Regions from separate parts of the Methylobacterium sp. J-118 genome, predicted to be linked through region 2. Evidence: predicted binding sites of a transcription regulator. Region 2 holds the regulator's gene; the other holds the start of a gene.
What was found. Region 2 encodes LexA, which represses DNA repair genes until DNA is damaged. Its sites were predicted from a motif close to TGTTCNNNNTGTGTTCNG; they were not measured.

Region 1 (10,511 bases), 640 kb from region 2:
CTTCATCCGCAACACGAATTCGAATTTAGGAGGCTCTGATGGGCAAGGAAAAGTTCGCTCGCACCAAGCCGCACTGCAACATCGGCACGATCGGGCACGTGGATCACGGCAAGACGTCTTTGACGGCGGCGATCACGAAGGTCCTGGCCGAGACGGGCGGGGCGACGTTCACGGCCTACGACCAGATCGACAAGGCGCCGGAGGAGAAGGCGCGCGGGATCACGATCTCGACGGCGCACGTGGAGTACGAGACGGCCAACCGGCACTACGCCCACGTCGATTGCCCCGGCCACGCCGACTACGTGAAGAACATGATCACCGGGGCGGCGCAGATGGACGGCGCGATCCTGGTGGTGTCGGCGGCCGACGGCCCGATGCCGCAGACCCGCGAGCACATCCTGCTGGCCCGCCAGGTCGGCGTCCCGGCGCTGGTGGTGTTCCTCAACAAGGTCGACATGGTCGACGACGAGGAGCTGCTGGAGCTGGTCGAGCTCGAGGTGCGCGAGCTCCTGTCGAAGTACGACTTCCCGGGCGACGACATCCCGATCACCAAGGGCTCGGCGCTGATGGCGCTGGAGGACAAGGAGCCCAAGATCGGCAAGGAGGCGGTGCTGGCGCTGATGGCCACCGTCGACAGCTACATCCCGCAGCCGGAGCGGCCGATCGACCTGCCGTTCCTGATGCCGATCGAGGACGTGTTCTCGATCTCGGGGCGCGGCACGGTGGTGACGGGCCGGGTCGAGCGCGGGATCGTGAAGGTCGGCGAGACGGTGGAGATCGTCGGCATCCGCGACACGCAGACCACGACGGTGACCGGCGTGGAGATGTTCCGCAAGCTGCTCGACCAGGGCCAGGCGGGCGACAACGTCGGCGTGCTGCTGCGCGGCACGAAGCGCGAGGACGTGGAGCGCGGCCAGGTCGTGTGCAAGCCGGGTTCGGTGAAGCCGCACGCCAAGTTCAAGGCCGAGGCCTACATCCTGACCAAGGAAGAGGGCGGGCGGCACACGCCGTTCTTCACGAACTACCGGCCGCAATTCTACTTCCGCACGACGGACGTGACCGGGATCGTGACCCTGCCGGAGGGCACCGAGATGGTGATGCCGGGCGACAACGTGACCATGGACGTGGTGCTGATCGTGCCGGTGGCCATGGAGGAGAAGCTGCGCTTCGCCATCCGCGAGGGCGGCCGCACCGTCGGCGCCGGCGTCGTCGCCGCCATCAACGATTGATAGCAGAGAAGCATCCTTAGCAGGGCGCGGCGGGGGCTTGCCTCCGCACTCCCCGCCGTCCCTCTCAAGGTTCCAGGAACATGAACGGTCAGAACATCCGCATCCGCCTGAAGGCGTTCGATCACCGCATCCTCGATGCGTCGACCAAGGAGATCGTCTCCACGGCCCGGCGCACCGGCGCGACCATCCGGGGCCCGATCCCGCTTCCGACGCATATCGAGAAGTTCACCGTCAACCGCTCGCCGCACATCGACAAGAAGTCGCGCGAGCAGTTCGAGATGCGCACGCACAAGCGTGTGCTCGATATCGTCGATCCGACGCCGCAGACCGTGGACGCGCTGATGAAGCTCGACCTCGCCGCCGGCGTGGACGTGGAGATCAAGCTCTGAGTCCCGCCGGGACTTAGAGCTTACCGTTTCATCGCGCGAGGGAGACACCTATGCGCTCAGGCGTCATCGCACAGAAGGTCGGGATGACCCGCGTCTTTACGGACGCGGGGGAACATGTCCCCGTCACCGTGCTCAAGATCGATCAATGCCAGGTGGTTGCCCACCGCACCGTCGAGAAGAACGGCTATGTCGCGCTGCAGGTCGGCGTCGGCAAGGCCAAGGTCAAGAACGTCTCGGCCGCCGAGCGGGGCCGATTCGCGGTCGCCAAGGTCGAGCCGAAGAAGAAGCTGGCCGAGTTCCGCGTGTCAGAGGACGCGCTGATCCCGGTCGGCGCGGAGATCACCGCGGACCACTTCATCCCCGGCCAGTTCGTGGATGTCACCGGCACCACCACCGGTAAGGGCTTCGCGGGCGGCATCAAGCGCTGGAACTTCGGCGGCTTGCGCGCCACCCACGGCGTTTCGATCTCGCATCGGTCGATCGGTTCGACCGGCGGCCGTCAGGATCCGGGCAAGACCTTCAAGAACAAGAAGATGCCGGGTCACCTCGGTGTCGAGCGGGTCACGACCCAGAACCTGCGCGTGGTGCGCACCGATCCCGAGCGCGGCCTGATCCTGGTCGAGGGCGCGGTTCCGGGCGTCGCCGGCGGCTGGATCCAGATCCGCGACGCGGTGAAGCGCAAGCTCCCCGCCGACGTGCCGCTGCCGGGCAAGTTCCGTGAGAACGGCGCTGCCCCCGAGTCCGCCCAGACTGCCCCCGAGGCCCCTGCGGCTGAGGAGACCGCCTGATGAAGCTCGATATCACCACCCTCGACGGCGCCGGCGCCGGTTCGGTCGAGCTGAACGAGGACATCTTCGGCCTTGAGCCGCGGGCCGACCTCCTTCAGCGCATGGTCCGCTGGCAGCTGGCCAAGCGCCGGGCCGGCACCCATGCCGTGAAGAACCGCTCGGCTGTGAACCGGACCCGCAAGAAGCTGTACAAGCAGAAGGGCACCGGCAACGCCCGCCACGGCGCGGCCTCGGCTCCGCAGTTCCGCGGCGGCGGCCGGGCCTTCGGTCCGGTCGTTCGCGACCACAGCCACGACCTGCCCAAGAAGGTCCGGGCGCTGGCTCTGCGTCACGCCCTCTCGGCCAAGGCCAAGGCCTCGACCCTGATCGTCGTCGACGACATCAAGATCGAGGATCACAAGACCAAGGGTCTCGTCGAGCGCTTCGGCAAGATGGGCCTCTCCAACGCGCTGATCATCGGCGGTGCCGAGGTCGACGTGAACTTCGGCCGGGCCGCCCGCGCCATCCCGCAGATCGACGTGCTGCCCGTGCAGGGCATCAACGTCTACGACATCCTGCGCCGCGACACGCTCGTCCTGACCAAGGCCGCCGTCGACGCGCTGGAGGAGCGTTTCAAATGAGTGCCGATCTGCGCCACTACGACATCATCGTCTCCCCGGTCATCACCGAGAAGGCGACGAACCTGACCGAGCAGAACAAGGTTGTCTTCCGGGTCGCCCCCAAGGCGACCAAGCCTCAGATCAAGGAGGCGGTGGAGAAGCTGTTCGACGTGAAGGTCACGGCCGTGAACACCCTTGTCACCAAGGGAAAGAAGAAGATTTTCCGCGGACTCCGCGGACAGCGCTCCGACGTGAAGAAGGCGATTGTGACCCTGGCCGAGGGCCACACGATCGACGTCACGACCGGGCTCTGAGGACGGGTTTTAGGGATCCAAGCCGATGGCCTTGAAGACATTCAAACCGGTCACGCCGAGCCTGCGCCAGCTCGTGCTCGTCGACCGCCGTGAGCTCTACAAGGGCAAGCCGGTGAAGGCGCTGACGGAGGGCAAGTCGTCCTCCGGCGGCCGGAACAACCTTGGCCGGATTACCGTCCGCTTCCGCGGCGGTGGCCACAAGCGCGTGCTGCGCAACGTCGACTTCAAGCGTCGCGAGCAGCTCGGTGTCGTCGCGACCGTGGAGCGGATCGAGTACGATCCGAACCGCACGGCGTTCATCGCGCTGATCAACTTCCCCGATGGGAAGCAGAGCTACATCCTGGCCCCGCAGCGGCTGCAGCCGGGCGACAAGGTCGTGGCCGGCGAGGGTGTCGACATCAAGCCGGGCAATGCCGGTCCGGTCGGCTCGATGCCGGTGGGCACCATCGTCCACAACATCGAGCTGAAGATCGGCAAGGGCGGCGCGATCGCCCGCTCGGCCGGCAACTACGCGCAGATCGTGGGCCGCGACCAGGGCTACGTGACGCTCCGCCTGAATTCCGGCGAGCAGCGCCTGGTCCACGGCCAGTGCTTCGCCAGCGTGGGCGCGGTCTCGAACCCGGACCACATGAACATCTCGCTCGGCAAGGCCGGGCGCAACCGGTGGCTCGGCAAGCGCCCGCATAACCGCGGCGTGGCTATGAACCCGGTGGATCACCCGCACGGCGGCGGCGAGGGTCGCACATCGGGCGGCCGCAACCCGGTCACGCCCTGGGGCGTGCCCACCAAGGGGAAGAAGACCCGGTCCAACAAGCGGACCGACGTGTTCATCCTGTCCAGCCGCCACAACCGCAAGAAGTAATCGCTATGGCACGCTCTCTCTGGAAGGGGCCGTTCGTCGACGGCTACCTCTTCAAGAAGGCCGAGGCGGCGCGGGGCTCCTCGCGCTCCGAGGTCATCAAGATCTGGAGCCGCCGCTCCACGATCCTCCCGCAGTTCGTCGGGCTCACCTTCGGTGTGCACAACGGGCAGAAGCACATCCCGGTCTACGTCACCGAGGAAATGGTCGGGCACAAGTTCGGCGAATTCTCGCCGACCCGCACCTTCCCGGGCCACGCGGCCGACAAGAAGGCGAAGAGGCGCTGAGATGGGCAAGCAAGCCACCCCCCGCGCGCTCCCCGAGAACGAGGCCAAGGCGGTCGCGCGCATGCTGCGCGTCAGCCCGCAGAAGCTCAACCTCGTGGCGCAGATGATCCGCGGCAAGAAGGTCGACACCGCGTTGGCCGACCTGCAGTTCTCGCGCAAGCGGATCTCCACCGAGGTCAAGAAGTGCCTCGAGAGCGCCATCGCGAACGCCGAGAACAACCACGATCTGGACGTAGACGACCTCGTCGTCTCCCAGGCCTTCGTGGGCAAGGCGCTGGTTCTCAAGCGCTTTCACGCCCGCGCCCGCGGCCGCGGCGCGCGTATCCTGAAGCCCTTCTCGAACCTCACCATCGTGGTTCGCGAAGTCCGCCAGGCCGAAGCGGCCTGAGGAGGATCTGATGGGCCAGAAAGTCAATCCGATCGGTCTCCGGCTCGGTATCAACCGGACCTGGGATTCCCGCTGGTTCGCCACCAAGGGCGACTACGCGAAGCTCATGCACGAGGACGTCGCGATCCGCGCCGCCCTCATGAAGCAGCTCAAGCAGGCGGCGGTCTCCAAGATCGTCATCGAGCGACCGCACCGGAAGTGCCGCGTCACCATCCACTCGGGCCGTCCGGGCGTGGTGATCGGCAAGAAGGGCGCGGATATCGAGAAGCTGCGCAAGCTCGTCGGCACCATGACCAAGGCCGACGTGACCATCAACATCGTCGAGGTGCGCAAGCCCGAGATCGACGCCACCCTGGTGGCTGACTCGATCGCCCAGCAGCTCGAGCGCCGCGTCGCCTTCCGGCGGGCCATGAAGCGCGCCGTCCAGTCGGCGATGCGTCTGGGCGCCGAGGGCATCCGGATCAACTGCTCGGGCCGTCTCGGCGGCGCCGAGATCGCCCGCCAGGAATGGTACCGCGAGGGCCGCGTCCCGCTGCACACCCTGCGCGCGGACGTGGATTACGGGACCGCCACGGCGTTCACGACCTACGGGACCTGCGGCATCAAGGTGTGGGTGTTCAAGGGCGAGATCCTCGAGCACGACCCGATGGCCCAGGACAAGAAGGCCCAGGAAGAGGGCGGCCGCTCCGGCGGGCGCCGCGAGCGCGATGGCGAGGGCGGCCGCGAGCGCGGACGCCGCGAGCGCGAGCACGCGTAAGGTAGGAAGCCATGCTGCAACCGAAAAAGACCCGCTTCCGCAAGCAGTTCAAGGGCCGCATTCACGGTGCGGCCAAGGGCGGCTTCGAGCTGAACTTCGGCCAGTTCGGCCTGAAGGCGGTGGAGCCCGAGCGCGTCACCGCCCGCCAGATCGAGGCGGCCCGCCGCGCGATCACCCGCGAGATGAAGCGCCAGGGCCGCGTCTGGATCCGGGTGTTCCCGGATGTGCCGGTCTCCTCGAAGCCGACCGAGGTCCGCATGGGCTCCGGCAAGGGCGCCCCGGACTATTGGGCCGCCCGGGTGCATCCCGGCCGGATCATGTTCGAGGTCGACGGCGTCGCCGAGGCCATCGCCAAGGAGGCGCTTCGCCTTGGTGCCGCGAAGCTCCCGATCCGCACGCGGGTCGTCCAACGCATCGCCGACTGAACGGAGGCTATCGTGAAGTCGACCCAGAGAGTGTCTGATCTCAAGGCGTTGTCGCCGGATCAGTTGAACGACGAGTTGCTGAACCTCAAGAAGGAGCAGTTCAACCTGCGCTTCCAGGGGGCCACCGGCCAGCTCGAGAACGTCGCCCGCGTCCGTGAGGTTCGCCGCGACATCGCCCGCGTCCGCACCCTGCAGCGTTCGAAGACGCTGCAGGCGGCCAAGAGCTGACGAAGGGCTTAGGAGAACATCATGCCGAAGCGCGTCCTGCAGGGCACCGTCGTCAGCGACAAGGGCGAGAAGACCATCGTGGTGAAGGTGGAGCGCCGCTTCACGCACCCGGTGATGAAGAAGACCGTGCGCCGCTCGAAGAACTACCACGCCCATGACGAGGCGAATGTCGCCAAGGTCGGGCAGACGGTGTTCATCGAGGAGTGCCGTCCGTTCTCGAAGACCAAGACCTGGAAGCTGGTCGAAGGCGAGGCCGCCCAGGCTGAGGCCGGCGAAGCTGCCTGATCCGGACGGGGTCGGGTCGCGGGTGGCCCGATGCATTCTGGTCCCGCGAAGGCTCTCGGGAAGCGATCGGTGGAAGCCTCGCGGCGATGCGGGGCTTTCGCGTTTGCGCCGTCGGTGACGGTCCGGATGTCGCGCGCTCCGTCATCGCGAGCGCAGCACGGTGACCGGCGCGCGCGCGGACCGGGACGCGTCTGACGCAAACGGCCCCGGAGAGGCTCCGGGGCCGGCATAGCGTTCGCGTCGTTGACTCTGCCGCGATCCTCTCGGACTGGCGGCGGCGCGGCTTAAGCCTCGCCCTCGTCGAGCTCGTCCGGCGTCGGCGCGGCGTTCTCAAGGATCTTCTCGGCGACGAGTCCCGAGTTCTGCCGGATCGAGGTCTCGATCTCGGCTGCGATCTTCGGGTTGTCGCGCAGGAAGCCCTTCGAGTTCTCGCGGCCCTGGCCGAGGCGCTGGCTGTTGTACGAGAACCAGGCCCCGGACTTCTCGACGATCCCGGCCTTCACACCGAGGTCGATGAGCTCGCCGACCTTCGACACGCCCTCGCCAAACATGATGTCGAACTCGACCTGCTTGAACGGCGGGGCGACCTTGTTCTTCACCACCTTGACGCGGACCTGGTTGCCGATCGCCTCGTCGCGGTCCTTCAGGGTCGAGATGCGGCGAATGTCGAGGCGCACCGAGGCGTAGAACTTCAGGGCGTTGCCGCCCGTGGTGGTCTCCGGGCTGCCGTACATCACGCCGATCTTCATCCGGATCTGGTTGATGAAGATCACCATGCAGTTCGAGCGCGAGATCGAACCGGTGAGCTTTCGCAGGGCCTGGCTCATCAGCCGCGCCTGGAGGCCGGGCTGGCTCTCGCCCATCTCGCCCTCGATCTCGGCCCGCGGGGTCAGCGCGGCCACCGAATCGACCACCAGCACGTCGATGGCGCCGGAGCGCACCAGCGTGTCGGTGATCTCGAGGGCCTGCTCGCCCGTGTCGGGCTGGGAGATCAGCAGGTCGTCGAGATTGACGCCGAGCTTGCGGGCATAGACCGGGTCGAGGGCGTGCTCCGCGTCGATGAAGGCGCAGACGCCGCCCTTCTTCTGGGCTTCCGCGATGGTGTGGAGCGCCAGGGTCGTCTTGCCGGACGATTCGGGGCCGTAGATCTCGACCACCCGTCCGCGGGGAAGGCCGCCGACGCCGAGCGCGATGTCGAGCCCCAGCGAGCCGGTGGAGATCGTCTCGACCTCCTGCACCTTGTCGTTCTTACCGAGCCGCATGATCGAGCCCTTGCCGAAGGCGCGCTCGATCTGGGACAGGGCGGCGTCGATCGCCTTGGACTTGTCCTTGTCCTTATCCTTGTCCACGGGGGGCATGTCGGCCACTTTCAATGCGGGCTGGGCCATCTGGCGGGCTCCTTATGAAGGGGTTGGGCGCCATTCACAACGCGCGGCAACACCGCGTCTTTGTGCCCGTTTTGTTCTATTTTTGCAAGGGCGCGACGATGGCGATGTCGCCGCGATGCCGGCGATGCGCCGGTTCTCCACCGCGGCGAACCGCGCCGGGCCGTTCCCGGCCCTGCGCCCTCCCCCTCAATCGGCCATGGTCTTCTTCACGGTCTCGACGAGCTGCTTCAGGCTGAACGGCTTGGGCAGGAAGTTGAAGGTCTCGCCCTCCGGCAGGTTCTTGCGGAAGGCGTCCTCGGCGTAGCCGGAGACGAAGATCACCTTCAGGTCGGGCTGGTGCTTGCGCACCTCCCGCAGGAGTGTCGGGCCGTCCATCTCGGGCATGACCACGTCGGAGACCACGAGGTCGATCGGCTGGGCGCCCTCGCGGACGATCGCCAGGGCTTCCAGGCCCGAGGCCGCCTCCAGCACCGTGTAGCCGCGGGCCGAGAGGGCCCGGCTGTTGACCGCCCGCACCGGATCCTCGTCCTCCACGAGCAGGATGATTCCCTGCCCCGTATGGTCGGCGGCGGGCTTGCGCGGTGCGGGCCTGTCGGGCTTGCCGGACGGGTCGCCGGCGGCCACGCCGGCGTCGCCGCGCCCGCCCTGCTCCGGCGCCGTGAACGGTCCGGTCCGCGGCAGGGCCGCGACCGGCGGCGGCACCTCCTCCGGCTCGGCCACGGGGACGTGGCGCGGCAGGTAGATGCGGAAGGCCGTGCCCGACCCCATCGTCGATTGCACGTCGATGGTGCCGCCGGATTGCTTGACGATGCCGAACACCGTCGAGAGCCCCAGCCCCGTACCCTTGCCGATCTCCTTGGTGGTGAAGAACGGCTCGAAGATCTTCTCCATCAGCTCGGGGGGGATGCCCTGGCCGGTGTCGCGGACCTCGATCAGCACGTGGTCGCCCGTCGGTGCCCCGCCGCGCCCCTCGACCGCCGAGGCCGGCCCCGGATCGGTGACGTTCTCGGTGCGGATCACCAGCTTGCCGCCCTCCGGCATCGCATCCCGGGCGTTGACCGCGAGATTCACGATCACCTGCTCGAACTGGTTGACGTCGGCCTTCACGGGCCAGACCTCGCGGCCGTGCTTCAGCTCCAGGGCGACCCGCTCGCCGAGCAGGCGCTTGAGCAGGAGGGTCAGTTCCGAGAGCGCCTCCCCGACATTCATCACCTCCGGCCGCAGGGTCTGGCGGCGGGAGAACGCCAGGAGCTGGCGGACGAGGCCCGCCGCCCGGTTGGCGTTCTGCTTGATCTGCATGATGTCCTGGAAGGCCGGATCGGTCGGCCGGTGGCTCGCCAGCAGCAGGTCCGAATAGCCGATGATCGCCTGCAGCACGTTGTTGAAGTCGTGGGCGATGCCGCCCGCGAGCTGGCCCACGGCGTTCATCTTTTGGGCCTGGGCGACCTGCTGCTCCAGCTGGCGCTGGGCCGTGGTGTCGAGGGCGTACAGGATCACCCGCTCGGCCTCGTCGGTCTTCTGCCCCGGGTCGCCGCCGTCGGCCGGGCTGAGCCAGACCCGCGCCGAGCGGCCGCCCGGACCGTTGAGCTGGACCTCGATCGGCTCGGGGTCGGTCCGGCCGCTCGCCGCGCGGGCGAGCCCGGCCTCCAGGGCGGTGCGATCAGTCACCGAGTCGGCGACGTTGGGCTCGGCCCGGGCCGTGCCGTCCCCGTCGAGCGCGCCGTCCTCGGCCTGGCGCGGGACCGTGCCGAACAGCCGGGTGAACGAGGCGTTGGCCCGGGCGATCCGCCCGGTCCGGTCGAGGGTCGCGATGGCGATCGGCGAATTGTTGAGGAACCGGGCGAGGCGCACCTCGGCGGCGCGCTGCGGCTCGTCGGTCTCGGCCCCGGCGGAGCGGTTGATCACGAAGGTCCGGGAGGATCCGGGCTTGCCGTCCTTGCCGAAGGCGATCCGGTGGTAGAGCCGCACCGGCAGGGTGTGGCCGTTGCGGCGGCGCAGGTCGAGGTCGAAGCGGTCGGTGCGGACCTCCCCGGGCAGGCCGGCGGCGCGCACGAGGACATCCGCCTCCGGGGCGATCTCGGTGAGGTGTGGGCCGCCGTGGCCGACGCTCGCCAGATCGTAGCCGAGCCAGGCCGCCAGGGTGGCGTTCATGTAGACGATGGCGCCGGCCGGATCGATCGACAGGAAGCCCGCCGGGGCGTGGTCCAGGTAGTCGATCGCGTGCTGGAGTTCCTGGAAGACGTTCTCCTGCCGCTCGCGCTCGGCGGTGATGTCGGCCACCGTCCAGAGCGAGGCGGCCCGGCGCGGGCGCGCGAGCGGCCGGACCGAGACCCGGTACCATCCGAAGCTGCGCTCGCCGGCGACCGGGCCCAGCGGCGGCGACATCCGGACCTCCTCGGTATGGGCCCGGGCGTCGCGCGAGGCCTGAGACAGGCGGTAGACCGCCTCGGAGACCTCCGGCGGCCCGACCAGGATGCGCTCCATGGGCACGAGGTTCGAGAAGGTGTCGCCGCCGGCGATCCGCAGATAGGCCTCGTTCGCGTAGATCAGCCGGCCGCCATCCTCGACGACCAGC
Region 2 (10,511 bases):
CCTCTACGACCGCTACGGCCGGGAGCGGGCCGCCCTCTGCGCCACGGTGATCCACTATCGCCCGCGCATGGCGATCCGCGAGGTCGGCAAGGTTCTGGGCCTCACCGAGGACGTGACCGCTTCGATCGCCGACACGGTCTGGGGCTCCTGGGGCAAGGACGTGCCGGACAAGCACGTGCGCGAGGCCGGCCTCGACCCCGACAACCCCGCGCTCCGGCAGGCGCTCGATCTCGCCCACCAGCTGATCGGCTTCCCCCGCCACCTGTCGCAGCATGTCGGCGGCTTCATCCTGACCCGCGGCCGCCTCGACGAGACCGTGCCGGTGGGCAACGGCGCCATGGCGGACCGGACCTTCATCGAGTGGGACAAGGACGACATCGACGCGATCGGCCTGATGAAGGTCGACGTGCTGGCGCTGGGCATGCTGACCTGCCTCAAGCGCGGCCTCGATTTTTTGGAGAAGGACCACGGCGCCTTCTACGAGACCCTGGCCGACCTGCCCCCGGAGGATCCCGAGACCTACGCGATGCTGGCGAAGGCCGATTCCGTCGGCGTGTTCCAGGTCGAGAGCCGGGCGCAGATGTCGATGCTGCCGCGCCTCAAGCCGAAGGAATTCTACGACCTCGTGGTCCAGGTCGCGATCGTGCGCCCCGGCCCGATCCAGGGCGACATGGTCCATCCCTACCTGCGGCGGCGCTCGGGGATCGACCCGGTGGTCTATCCGGCCCCGCATCCGGACCACGGGCCGGCGGACGAGCTGCACACGGTGCTGCACAAGACCTATGGGGTGCCGCTGTTCCAGGAACACGCGATGCAGATCGCCATCACGGCCGCCGGCTTCACCCCGGCCGAGGCCGACGGGTTGCGCCGGGCGATGGCGACCTTCCGCCATGTCGGCTCGATCGGCGGCTTCGAGCAAAAATTCGTGGGCGGGATGACGCGCCGCGGCTACCCGGCGGAGTTCGCCGAGCGCTGCTTCGCGCAGATCAAGGGCTTCTCCACCTACGGCTTCCCGGAGAGCCACGCGGCGAGCTTCGCGCTCCTGGTCTATGCCTCGGCCTGGATGAAGTGCCGGCACCCGGACGTGTTCCTGGCGGCGATCCTCAACGCCCAGCCGATGGGCTTCTACCAGCCGGCCCAACTGGTGCGCGACGCCCGCGCCCACGGGGTCGAGGTGCGGGGTGTCTGCGTCAATGCCAGCGCCTGGGACTGCACCCTGGAGCCGGCCGGGGATCCGAAGCGGCACGCGGTGCGCCTCGGCCTGCGGCAGGTGAGCGGTCTGCCCGAGGCCGCCATGCACCGGCTCGTGCGGCTGCGGGCCAACGGCTATGCCAGCATCGAGGGCCTGCAGGCGGCCCTCGCCCTGCCCCGCAACGCCCTGGAGCGGCTCGCCGAGGCCGACGCGTTCCGGTCGCTCGGCCTCGACCGGCGCGCCGCCCTGTGGATGGTGCGCACCCTGGAGGGGACCTCGGCGCGCAGGGCGGCCAAGGCCGACGGCGCCGAGCGCCGCGGCCACCTGCTGGAGGCGCCCCTGCCGCTGTTCGCCTGGCACGCCGATGACGGCCTGTTCCGGCACGAGCCGGCGGTGGACCTGCCGTCGCTGCCGCTCTCCGAGGCGGTGGCCGAGGATTACGCCGCCACCGGCCTGTCGCTGCAGGGGCACCCGGTCGCGTTCTTCCGCGGCCGGCTCGCCCGGATCGGCGCGATCCCGGCCCGGGCCCATCTCGATCCGGCCCTGCCCCAGGGCGCCCGGGTCACGGTGGCGGGCCTCGTGCTGATCCGCCAGCGGCCGGGCACCGCCAAGGGCGTGGTGTTCCTGACCCTGGAGGACGAGACCGGCATCGCCAACGTGATCGTCTGGAAGACGGTGTTCGAGGCCAACCGCCGGGCCGCCATGCAGGCCCGGTTCCTCGCCGTGCGCGGCCGGGTGCAGCGGGCCGAGGGGGTGGTCCATCTGGTGGCCGAGGGATTCCGCGATCTCACCGAATCCCTGCGCGACCTGCGCGCGGCCGGGATGAAGCTGCCGCCCGAGACCACGGATTTCGGCGCGCCCCCGGACCGGCGGGTGTATCCGAGCCGGGATTTCCACTGAGGCCGGCCCGGATCGCCGCCGCGGACGCGCCGGCCCGCGCGGCCCCGGTGCGGCGTTCTGTCTATCCCAATCCGGCGCCAAAGCGCCCCGGCCCTGAACCCATCGCGTGGATCGTCCGTTAAGGCAGCGCCTGTGACTGCGCAGGCAGAAGCCGATTGCCGGAGGTGACGAACGCCGGGCACGAGAGAGCAGGGACGATGGAACAACCCGACGCCTGGCATCAGACGGACCAGCTCGACGCCGCGCCGGGCAAGGGCGATCCGTTCGCCGCGGCGGTGCGCGCCACGCGGATGGCGATGATCATCACCAATCCGCGCCTGCCCGACAACCCGATCGTGTACGTCAACGACGCCTTCCTGCGGATGAGCGGCTACACGCGGTCCGAGGTGCTCGGCCACAATTGCCGGTTTCTCCAGGGCGCGCAGACCGACCACGGCGCCGTCGCCCTGATCCGCGAGGCGGTCGAGGCCCGCACCGATATCGCGATCGACATCCTGAACTATCGCAAGGACGGGACGCCGTTCTGGAACGCGCTCTATCTCAGCCCGGTCGCCGACGAGTCCGGCGAGGTTCTGTTCTTCTTCGCCTCGCAGCTCGACGTCACCGACCGCGTCGACGCGCATATGCAGATCCAGCAGGAGAAGGACCGCTTCGAGGCCGAGGTCGCCAAGCGCACCCGGGACCTGACCGATGCCCTGGCCACGCAGACCATGCTGGTCCACGAGGTCGATCACCGGGTGAAGAACAACCTCCAGATGATCGCGGCGCTGCTGGCCATGCAGACCCGGGCGATCACCGATCCCGCGGCGCGCGCCGCCATGGAGGCGATGCTGACCCGGGTCGAGGCCCTCGGCACGGTCCATCGCCGGCTCTACCAATCCAACAACGTCGAGCGTTTCGACGTGGCCGAGTTCGCCCGCGACCTCGCCAACGACTTGGTCCGCGGCTCCGGCCGCGACCGGATCCGCCTGCACCTGGACCTGGAGACCGTGGAGATCCCGGTCGCCAAGGCGCCGCCGGTGGCGTTGATGATGAACGAGTTGATCACCAACGCCCTCAAGCACGCCTTCCCGGACGACCGCCCGGGGCGGCTCTCGGTGACGGTGGCGCCGGACGGCACGCATGTCACCATCAAGATCGCCGATGACGGCGTCGGCATGCCGGTCCAGGCGATGGAGCAGCGCTCCTTCGGAAAGCGCCTGATCGGCACGCTCTGCCGCCAGCTCAATGCCAGCATCGCCTGGATGACCAATGATCCGGGCACGATCGTCAGCATACGCCTGCCGCGCGAGATGGCCGGCGGTCTGGAGGCCCCGTGACCGAGCCGCTGCGGATCCTCGTCGTCGAGGACGAAGCCCTCATCCTGATGCAGATCGAGATGATGCTGGAGGAGGCCGGCCACAGCGTCGTGGGGACGGCGATGACCGCGGGCGAGGCCATCGCCCTCGTCCACGAGACCCGGCCCGAACTGGTCCTCATCGACCTGCGCCTCGGGGACGGCTCCTCGGGTCTCGACGTGGCGCATGCGGTGCGCGATCTCGGCGGCATCACGGCCGCGTTCATGACCGCCAACGCCCGGGCGCTCAGCGACGACATGGCGGGGGCGACGGCGGTGATCGCCAAGCCGTTCACCGGCACGGTGCTTGAGGAATCCCTGGCCTATCTGGAGGATTGCGTGCGCCGGCCGCCGCCGGACGCGCTGGTGCCGGCGGGGATGCGGGTCGCGCCGGCCTGGCTCGCGAGCTTCGCCCAGATGCGGGCCTGACCTCGACAGGCGCCGCGCCGCGGGTAGAGTGCCGCCATGCCGAGCCTGACCGTTCCACGCCTCCTCGCCGCCCTGGCCTGCCTGCCGCTCCTGGGATCGGCCGCCCGGGCCGATCCCTGCGACGACCTCGCCCGCCAGATCGCGGGGGCCATCGGAGGCAGGGTCGGCAAGCGGGCCGGCCCGAGCATCGACATCCGCCTCGCCGGCCCGATCAAGTTCGACGTGACCTGCCGGGCCGAGCCGATCGTGCAGGCGACCTCCGCCGAGCCCGCCCCCTCGGCGACCTTCTTCCACGACCTGTCGGCGGCCTCCGAGATCCTGATCGGCGAACCGGCCGCGACCGTCGAGCCGATCATCGCCAACGCCTACCGGACGTCCCTGTCGGAGCGGCGCAAGTCGTTCATCCAGCAGAGCGGCTGGTCGGCCTCCTGCTACACCGACCCGGGCAGCACCACGATGCGCACCCTGTGCTCGGTGGGGCGCATCCCGCCGGGATGACGCGCCCTTGACCGAGTGGAGCGCCGGCGGGATCCTCGATCTGCGTCGACTTGGCCCGGGCTGCCCACGATGATCCCATGACGATTCTCGAGACTCCGCCCGTCGACAGGACCGATCCCCACCAAGGATTCTGGGACTTCATCGAGACGCGGCCTGATGAGGAGAAATGGGAACTCATCGGGGGCCAGATCGTGATGCAGGCCCAACCCAACCTCGTTCATCAGTTCATTGCCAGCGCCTTGCAGCGATTTCTCGACGGCGGCCTCAGGCGGATAGGCTCACCACGCGTTACCCTGCAGAATCCCGCCATCGACCTATGGCCGGTTCGCGAGGGCCATATCTACGTGCCCGACGTTGCGGTTCTCGATCTGGCCGACATCGAGGCCGGATTGAATGCTGTCGAGCGCTGCTACTTGGCCGCCGAGATCCTGTCTCCGAGCGACCACCGCAGGCTTCCCGGCACGCGCCAGAAGAAGATCGACGTCAAGTGCGCCGGCTACGAAGCCCTGCCGCTGTGCGAGGCCGTGCTCCTGATCGAGCTGAAGAGCCCCGCCCTGACCCTATCGGCGCGAACCCGAGAGACCTGGACCCGCACCCGCCTGACCGGGGACGACCGTCTGGTCCTCCCCGGCTTCGGCCTCGACTGCGCGGTGGCCGACCTCTACGTCCACACGCCCGTTGCGCAGGGCTGATCAGTACTCGATCACGCCGTCCAGCGCGTAATGCTTCACGGTCTTCCGATTGGCGATCAGCTCGTCCACCGTCGGCTCGCCCTTGAGGGCGCGGGCGATGGCGAGCTTCGTCGCCTCGTAGTTGGTCCTGTAGAGGTCCTTCTGGTCGAGGTTGTCGTCCTCGGCGCAGCGCTGATCGAGCCAGATCATGATGATCATGCACAGCTCGTCGAGGCCGTCCTTGGGCAGGATGCCCTCGATGATGCAGTCCACGATCGCGTCGCCGGTGGCCGCCTGGACCACGCCGCCGAGGAGCTCGGCATACTCGGCCGTGTGGATCGTGACCTTGGTGGTCATCATCGTGGCCGGGCGCACCAGCTGATTGAGGTCGCGCACCACGAACATCCGGGTGTGGCCCTGGACCTGCCCCATCATCGAGGCGAAGGCCTGGCCCACCGGCCCGCGCACGGAACCGATCAGCACCTCCGGCATGGCGTCGGTGTACTGGCCCTCGGCCGCCAGCACCGTGGCCTCGCCCGTACGGAACCAGATCTCTTGCATGTCTCGACTCCACCTGATCGGAGCCCGCGGGAGACATCATCGCGCCGCCCGCGTCAATCGGGTCAGAGCAGGCCGATCCCGTCGAGCACGCCGACCATCGCGAAGGCGATCGTGAGGCCCGAGACGGCGTAGACCACCCACTTGTAGGCGCCGTCCACGCGCTTCCCCTCCGGCAGGGCCCGGGTGGCGAGCAGGATGAGGAGGCCGAGCGCGAGCGGCAGGAGCAGGGCGTTCATCACCTCGACCGCGATGTTGAGCGCCACGAGATTCGGCACGAGCTGCACGGACACCGCGCCGGCCGCCACCACCAGCGCGAAGGCGCCGTAGAAGGCCGGCGCCTCCCGGGGCGATTGCTCCAGGGAATGCGGCTTGCCCGTCACATCGCCAAAACCCCAGGCGAGGGCCAGGGCCACGACGTTCAGCGCCACGAAGGCCGCCGCGATGATCCCGACCCCGAACACCACCTGACCGAGCCACGGCCCGAGGGCCGGCGTGAAGGCCCCCGCGAGGTCGCCCACGGTCTGCAGACCGTCCTTCGTGCCCTGCCCGGCCTTGCCGATCGTGGCGGCCGCCGCGATCAGGATCGCGCCCATCACGCATTGCGAGATCACCGCGCCCAGGAGCGTGTCGAGCCGCGAGCGCCTGGCGTGGTCCCAGCCGAGGCCTTTGTCGACGATCGCCGATTGCTGGTAGAAGATCATCCACGGCATGATCACCGCGCCGATATTGGCGGCGATCAGGACTCGGTACTGGCCGTCGCCGAGCGGCATGTGGGCGAAGGATGCCACGATCGCCCCCGGATCCGGCCGCGCCGCCACGGCGAGCCCGATGAAGACCAGCTCGAACAGGCCGACCGCGATCGCCACCCTCTCGACCCGCCGGTAGCTCCCGGTGAACACGAGGCCGAGCAGCAGGGCGGCCGGCAGGCCGAGGCTCACGAGCCGCGGCACCCCGAACAGGTCGCCGATGCCGGCGATGCCGGAGAATTCCGTGACGATGGCGCCGATCCCGGCGACCACGAGGCCGCCAAAGGAAATCCAGGCCCAGACCGGCCCGTAATGCGCCCGGATCAGCTCGCCGTGGCCGCGGCCGGTGGCGGTCCCGAGCCGCACCGTCAGCTCCTGGACGACGTAGAGGATCGGCACCAGCAGGATCTGCAGGAGCAGCAGCGAGTAGCCCCAACGGGCGCCGCTCTGGGCCGCCGTGATGAGGCTTCCGACATCGGTGTCGGCGAGCATCACCACGAGTCCGGGGCCCGCAGTCTTGAGGAACGCCGCGAGGCGGGGCAGGGAAGCGCTTGGCACGGCTCGGGAACAGTCCCGGGCCGGGGCAGTTCCGGCGGGAGCCTGCGGCGTTTTCCCGGGGCGCACCGGGAGGGTTGAGCGATGGCGGAGAGCGCGGAACGGGGGCCGGGCTGGAGCCTGCAGGCGAGCGCCGTGCCCGAGGGGGTGCGGCTGGAACTCGCCCTGTCGGATCTCGGGGGCGGGCCGGTCACCGCCGCGATCGTGCTGGACCGGGCCGAGGCCCGGGCCTTCGCGCGCGCCCTGCTGGCGGCGGCCGGCGACGCCACCGAGCGCACCTTCCCGAAGCCGGATGCCTGACGCATCCCCCCGGCACCGGTGTCCCGGCCGGCGGGTCAGGGACGCCGGACCCCTCCGGCCCGGCGGATCAGCGCTGGGCGGGGCCCGGATTGCGGCCGGGCAGGCGCGGCACCACCGTGCCCCGCCTCTCGACCGGCGCGTCGCAGGCATAGGCGAACTCGGTCTTCAGCGGATCGAACACGGTCTCGCCGGTGACCCGGCACTCCTCCCGCACGGTCTCGTCGAGATAGGCGCGGGCGGCGGTGCGGAAGCGCTTGACCCGGGTCGCCTCCGGCTCGGGATCGATCCGGACCTCGCTCAGGTTGCAGCCGGCATATTCGCGCAGGGCGTTCGAGACGATCAGCATCCGGCGCAGCTGCCGGTTGTCGTAGACCTCGTAGGGCTCCTTGCAGCCGATCGTCACCACCTGGGGGGTGAGCGCCACGTAGTTCCGCGAGATGTACGAGAAGCCGGTGGTGCAGCCGGCGAGTGCCGAGCCCAGGAGGGCGACGCCCAGGGCGAAACGGATGGACCCTGGCGCCGCGAGCTGTCGCATCCTCGTCATTCCCAGCCCGATACCGACCCGCCGCCGGAGCCGCCGGTCTTGTCCGGCGGGGCGCCCGGGTGCATTGAAACGGCTCCGCTTGTGCCGTCAATGCGTTTGTGCCCCGCCTCTGCCGCCGGGACACGAGCGTGGCCGTATTACGCTTGCGGAACACTTGCGGAACGTTTAACGTGTTCGCGATTTGTTTCAGCGGCCGCCCCGGGGCGGTCCGCCAAGCCGCGAGGCCCCCTTCGATGCTCACGCGCAAGCAGCTGGACCTTCTGCGGTTCATCCAGAGCCGCATGCAGGAATGCGGCGTTCCCCCGTCCTTCGACGAGATGAAGGACGCCCTCGACCTGAAGTCGAAATCGGGCATCCACCGGCTGATCACGGCCCTGGAGGAGCGCGGTTTCCTGCGCCGCCTCCCGAACCGGGCGCGCGCCATCGAGGTGATCCGCATCCCCGAGAGCCTGCACCAGTCGCCGACCCCGGCCCCCGCCCCCGAGCCGCGCCGCTTCACCCCGAGCGTGGTCGAGGGCGGCAAGTCCAGGCAGCCGTCCCAGCCGTCCCAGCCGGCGGCGACCCGGATGATCGACGACGGCGGCCGGGCCATCTCGATCCCCGTGATGGGCCGGATCGCGGCGGGTACGCCGGTCTCGGCGATCCAGAACCAGAGCCACGCCATCACCCTCTCCCCGGACTTCCTGGCCGGGGGCGAGCACTACGCCCTGGAGGTGCGCGGCGATTCGATGGTCGAGGCCGGAATCCTCGACGGCGACCTCGTGGTGATCCGCAAGCAGGACACCGCCAATACCGGCGACATCATCGTGGCGCTGATCGACGACGAGGAGGCGACGCTCAAGCGCCTGCGGCGCCGCGGCTCCTCGATCGCCCTCGAGGCCGCCAACCCGGCCTATGAGACCCGCGTGCTCGGTCCCGACCGGGTCCAGATCCAGGGCCGGCTCGTCAGCCTCGTGCGCCGCTACTGAAGCGGTTCCGCCGGGGCGTCGGCCGGGGCTTGCGGCACTTCGGATGAGGCCATGCCGCCGGTTCCCTCGGCGGGGGGATCCGCCCCCGGCTCGGAGCCGGCCGGCGGTGCCGCCCGCGGACGCCAGGGCAGCGACCGTCCGTCGCCGCGGGCCGCGCGCATCGTGAACCCGCCCCCGTCGACGCGCAGGGCGACGGCGCCGTGCGCCGCCAGGACCCGGCGGTCGATCACCAGCGGCCCCGTGCAGGTCGGCGGCGCCGTGAGACTCGTGATCACCACCGCGGCCCGGGCGCAATCCTCGGGGAAGGCGCGCCGGTCCCGGATCAGGGCCACCGCCCGTCCGTCCGGCAGAAGCGTCGTACAGCCGAGCCGGTCGCAGCGGCCGCCGGGCCCCGCTCTGGCCGCCCGGTCGGGCCGGCGCCCGTCGCCATCCGCCTTCAGCCATTGTTCCAGCACGAAGCCGGAGGGGCTGCCGAGGGCGGCCAGGCGGCCGTCCGGCCCCCGCACCGCCGCGCCCCAGCCCTGCCGGTCGACGTAGAGGTCCTGCCGGTCCGGAAGGGCCGCGAGGCCGAGCCCGAGCAGGAGGGGCGGCACGGCGAGCCAGCGCAGCCGCGAGGCCGGGAGCGTCGCCAGCAGCAGGCCCGCCGTCATCGCGGCCAGGGCGCCGGTGCCGAAGGCCGGCAGCACCACGGTCGCCCGCTCGAACCCGGCGATCCACGCGGAGATCGCCAGCATGCCGCCGACCGCCTGCCCCATCAGCCACCAGACCGGCCGGTCGAGGGCGAAGGGATAGGCCAGGATCCCGATGACCGCGGACGGCATCACCACCAGCGAGACCAGCGGCAGGGTCAGTGCGTTGCCGACGAGGCCGAACGGCTGGACCGTCTGGAAATGGTAGGTGGCGAAGGGCGCGGTGGCGACCTGCGCCACCAGGGTCGTCGCCAGGGTGCCGGTGACCGCCGACAGCCCGGTGCCGACGAGCCGGCCGATCCGCCCCGCCCCGGGCCGGACGAAGAGGCGCCCGTCGATCAGCCGCGCGCAGGCGATCAGCCCGGCCACCGCCCCGAACGACATCTGGAAGCTGGGGCCGAGCAGGCCTTCGGGCTCCCGCGCCAGGGCGATCAGGGCGGCCAGCGCGAGGTTGCGCATCGACAGGGCCGGCCGGTCGGCGAGGATCGCGCCCAGCATGATCAGGGTCATGATCAGCGAGCGCTCGGCGGCGATGTCCCAGCCCGAGAAGGCGCAGTAGGCGCTCACCCCCACCATGGCGAAGCCGGCTGCGATCTTCTTGATCGGCCAGAACAGCGCGCAATGGGGGACCAGGGCGAGGGCGGCCCGGACCAGCCAGAAGACGACGCCGGCGGCCAGCACCATGTGGAGACCCGAGATCGAGACCACGTGGTAGATGCCGGCGGCGCGCAGCGCATCGTTGGTGGCCGGGCCGATCAGCCCGCGCTTGCCCGTCACCAGGGCGGCCGCCACCGCCCCCGCCTGGCCGCCCTCGGCCCCCGCGATCCGGCGGGTCAGCGCGTTGCGGGCCTCGTCCAGCAGGGCGGCGAGGCGCAGGCGCAGGGGCGGCGGCTCCACGGGTGCCCGGACCGTGACCGCGCCGACCAGGGAGCCCACCGCGCCGATGCCCTGGAAATAGGCGTCCCGGGCGAAGTCGTAGCCCCCCGGCCGGGCCGCCTCCGGGGGTGGCAGCAACCGGGCGGTCGCCGCGATGGACTCCCCGGGCCGCGGGATCGGCGTCTTGCGGAACGAGACCCGCACCCGGGCCGGCCGCAGCTCCGGCGCGAGCCCGGCAAAACTCTC

Region 1: the regulator LexA is predicted to act here: its motif matches at 7,998-8,015, upstream of recA (recombinase RecA).

What each region holds. Positions count from the first base shown of each region.
Region 1 covers NZ_JBYQFA010000001.1:4,420,403-4,430,913, reverse strand. The annotation lists gene tuf (elongation factor Tu) at 39-1,229, shown strand; gene rpsJ (30S ribosomal protein S10) at 1,310-1,618, shown strand; gene rplC (50S ribosomal protein L3) at 1,669-2,406, shown strand; gene rplD (50S ribosomal protein L4) at 2,406-3,026, shown strand; gene AC3IF3_RS21665 (50S ribosomal protein L23) at 3,023-3,319, shown strand; gene rplB (50S ribosomal protein L2) at 3,345-4,181, shown strand; gene rpsS (30S ribosomal protein S19) at 4,187-4,465, shown strand; gene rplV (50S ribosomal protein L22) at 4,467-4,853, shown strand; gene rpsC (30S ribosomal protein S3) at 4,864-5,610, shown strand; gene rplP (50S ribosomal protein L16) at 5,622-6,035, shown strand; gene rpmC (50S ribosomal protein L29) at 6,048-6,263, shown strand; gene rpsQ (30S ribosomal protein S17) at 6,285-6,548, shown strand; gene recA (recombinase RecA) at 6,833-7,906, opposite strand; gene cckA (cell cycle histidine kinase CckA) at 8,123-10,511, opposite strand, start outside.
Region 2 covers NZ_JBYQFA010000001.1:5,058,836-5,069,346, reverse strand. The annotation lists gene AC3IF3_RS24825 (error-prone DNA polymerase) at 1-2,092, shown strand, start outside; gene AC3IF3_RS24820 (histidine kinase dimerization/phosphoacceptor domain -containing protein) at 2,290-3,411, shown strand; gene AC3IF3_RS24815 (response regulator) at 3,408-3,857, shown strand; gene AC3IF3_RS24810 (hypothetical protein) at 3,894-4,355, shown strand; gene AC3IF3_RS24805 (Uma2 family endonuclease) at 4,433-5,047, shown strand; gene fae (formaldehyde-activating enzyme) at 5,048-5,587, opposite strand; gene AC3IF3_RS24795 (NRAMP family divalent metal transporter) at 5,650-6,891, opposite strand; gene AC3IF3_RS24790 (hypothetical protein) at 6,973-7,188, shown strand; gene AC3IF3_RS24785 (hypothetical protein) at 7,256-7,723, opposite strand; gene lexA (transcriptional repressor LexA) at 7,966-8,700, shown strand; gene AC3IF3_RS24775 (ComEC/Rec2 family competence protein) at 8,694-10,511, opposite strand, start outside.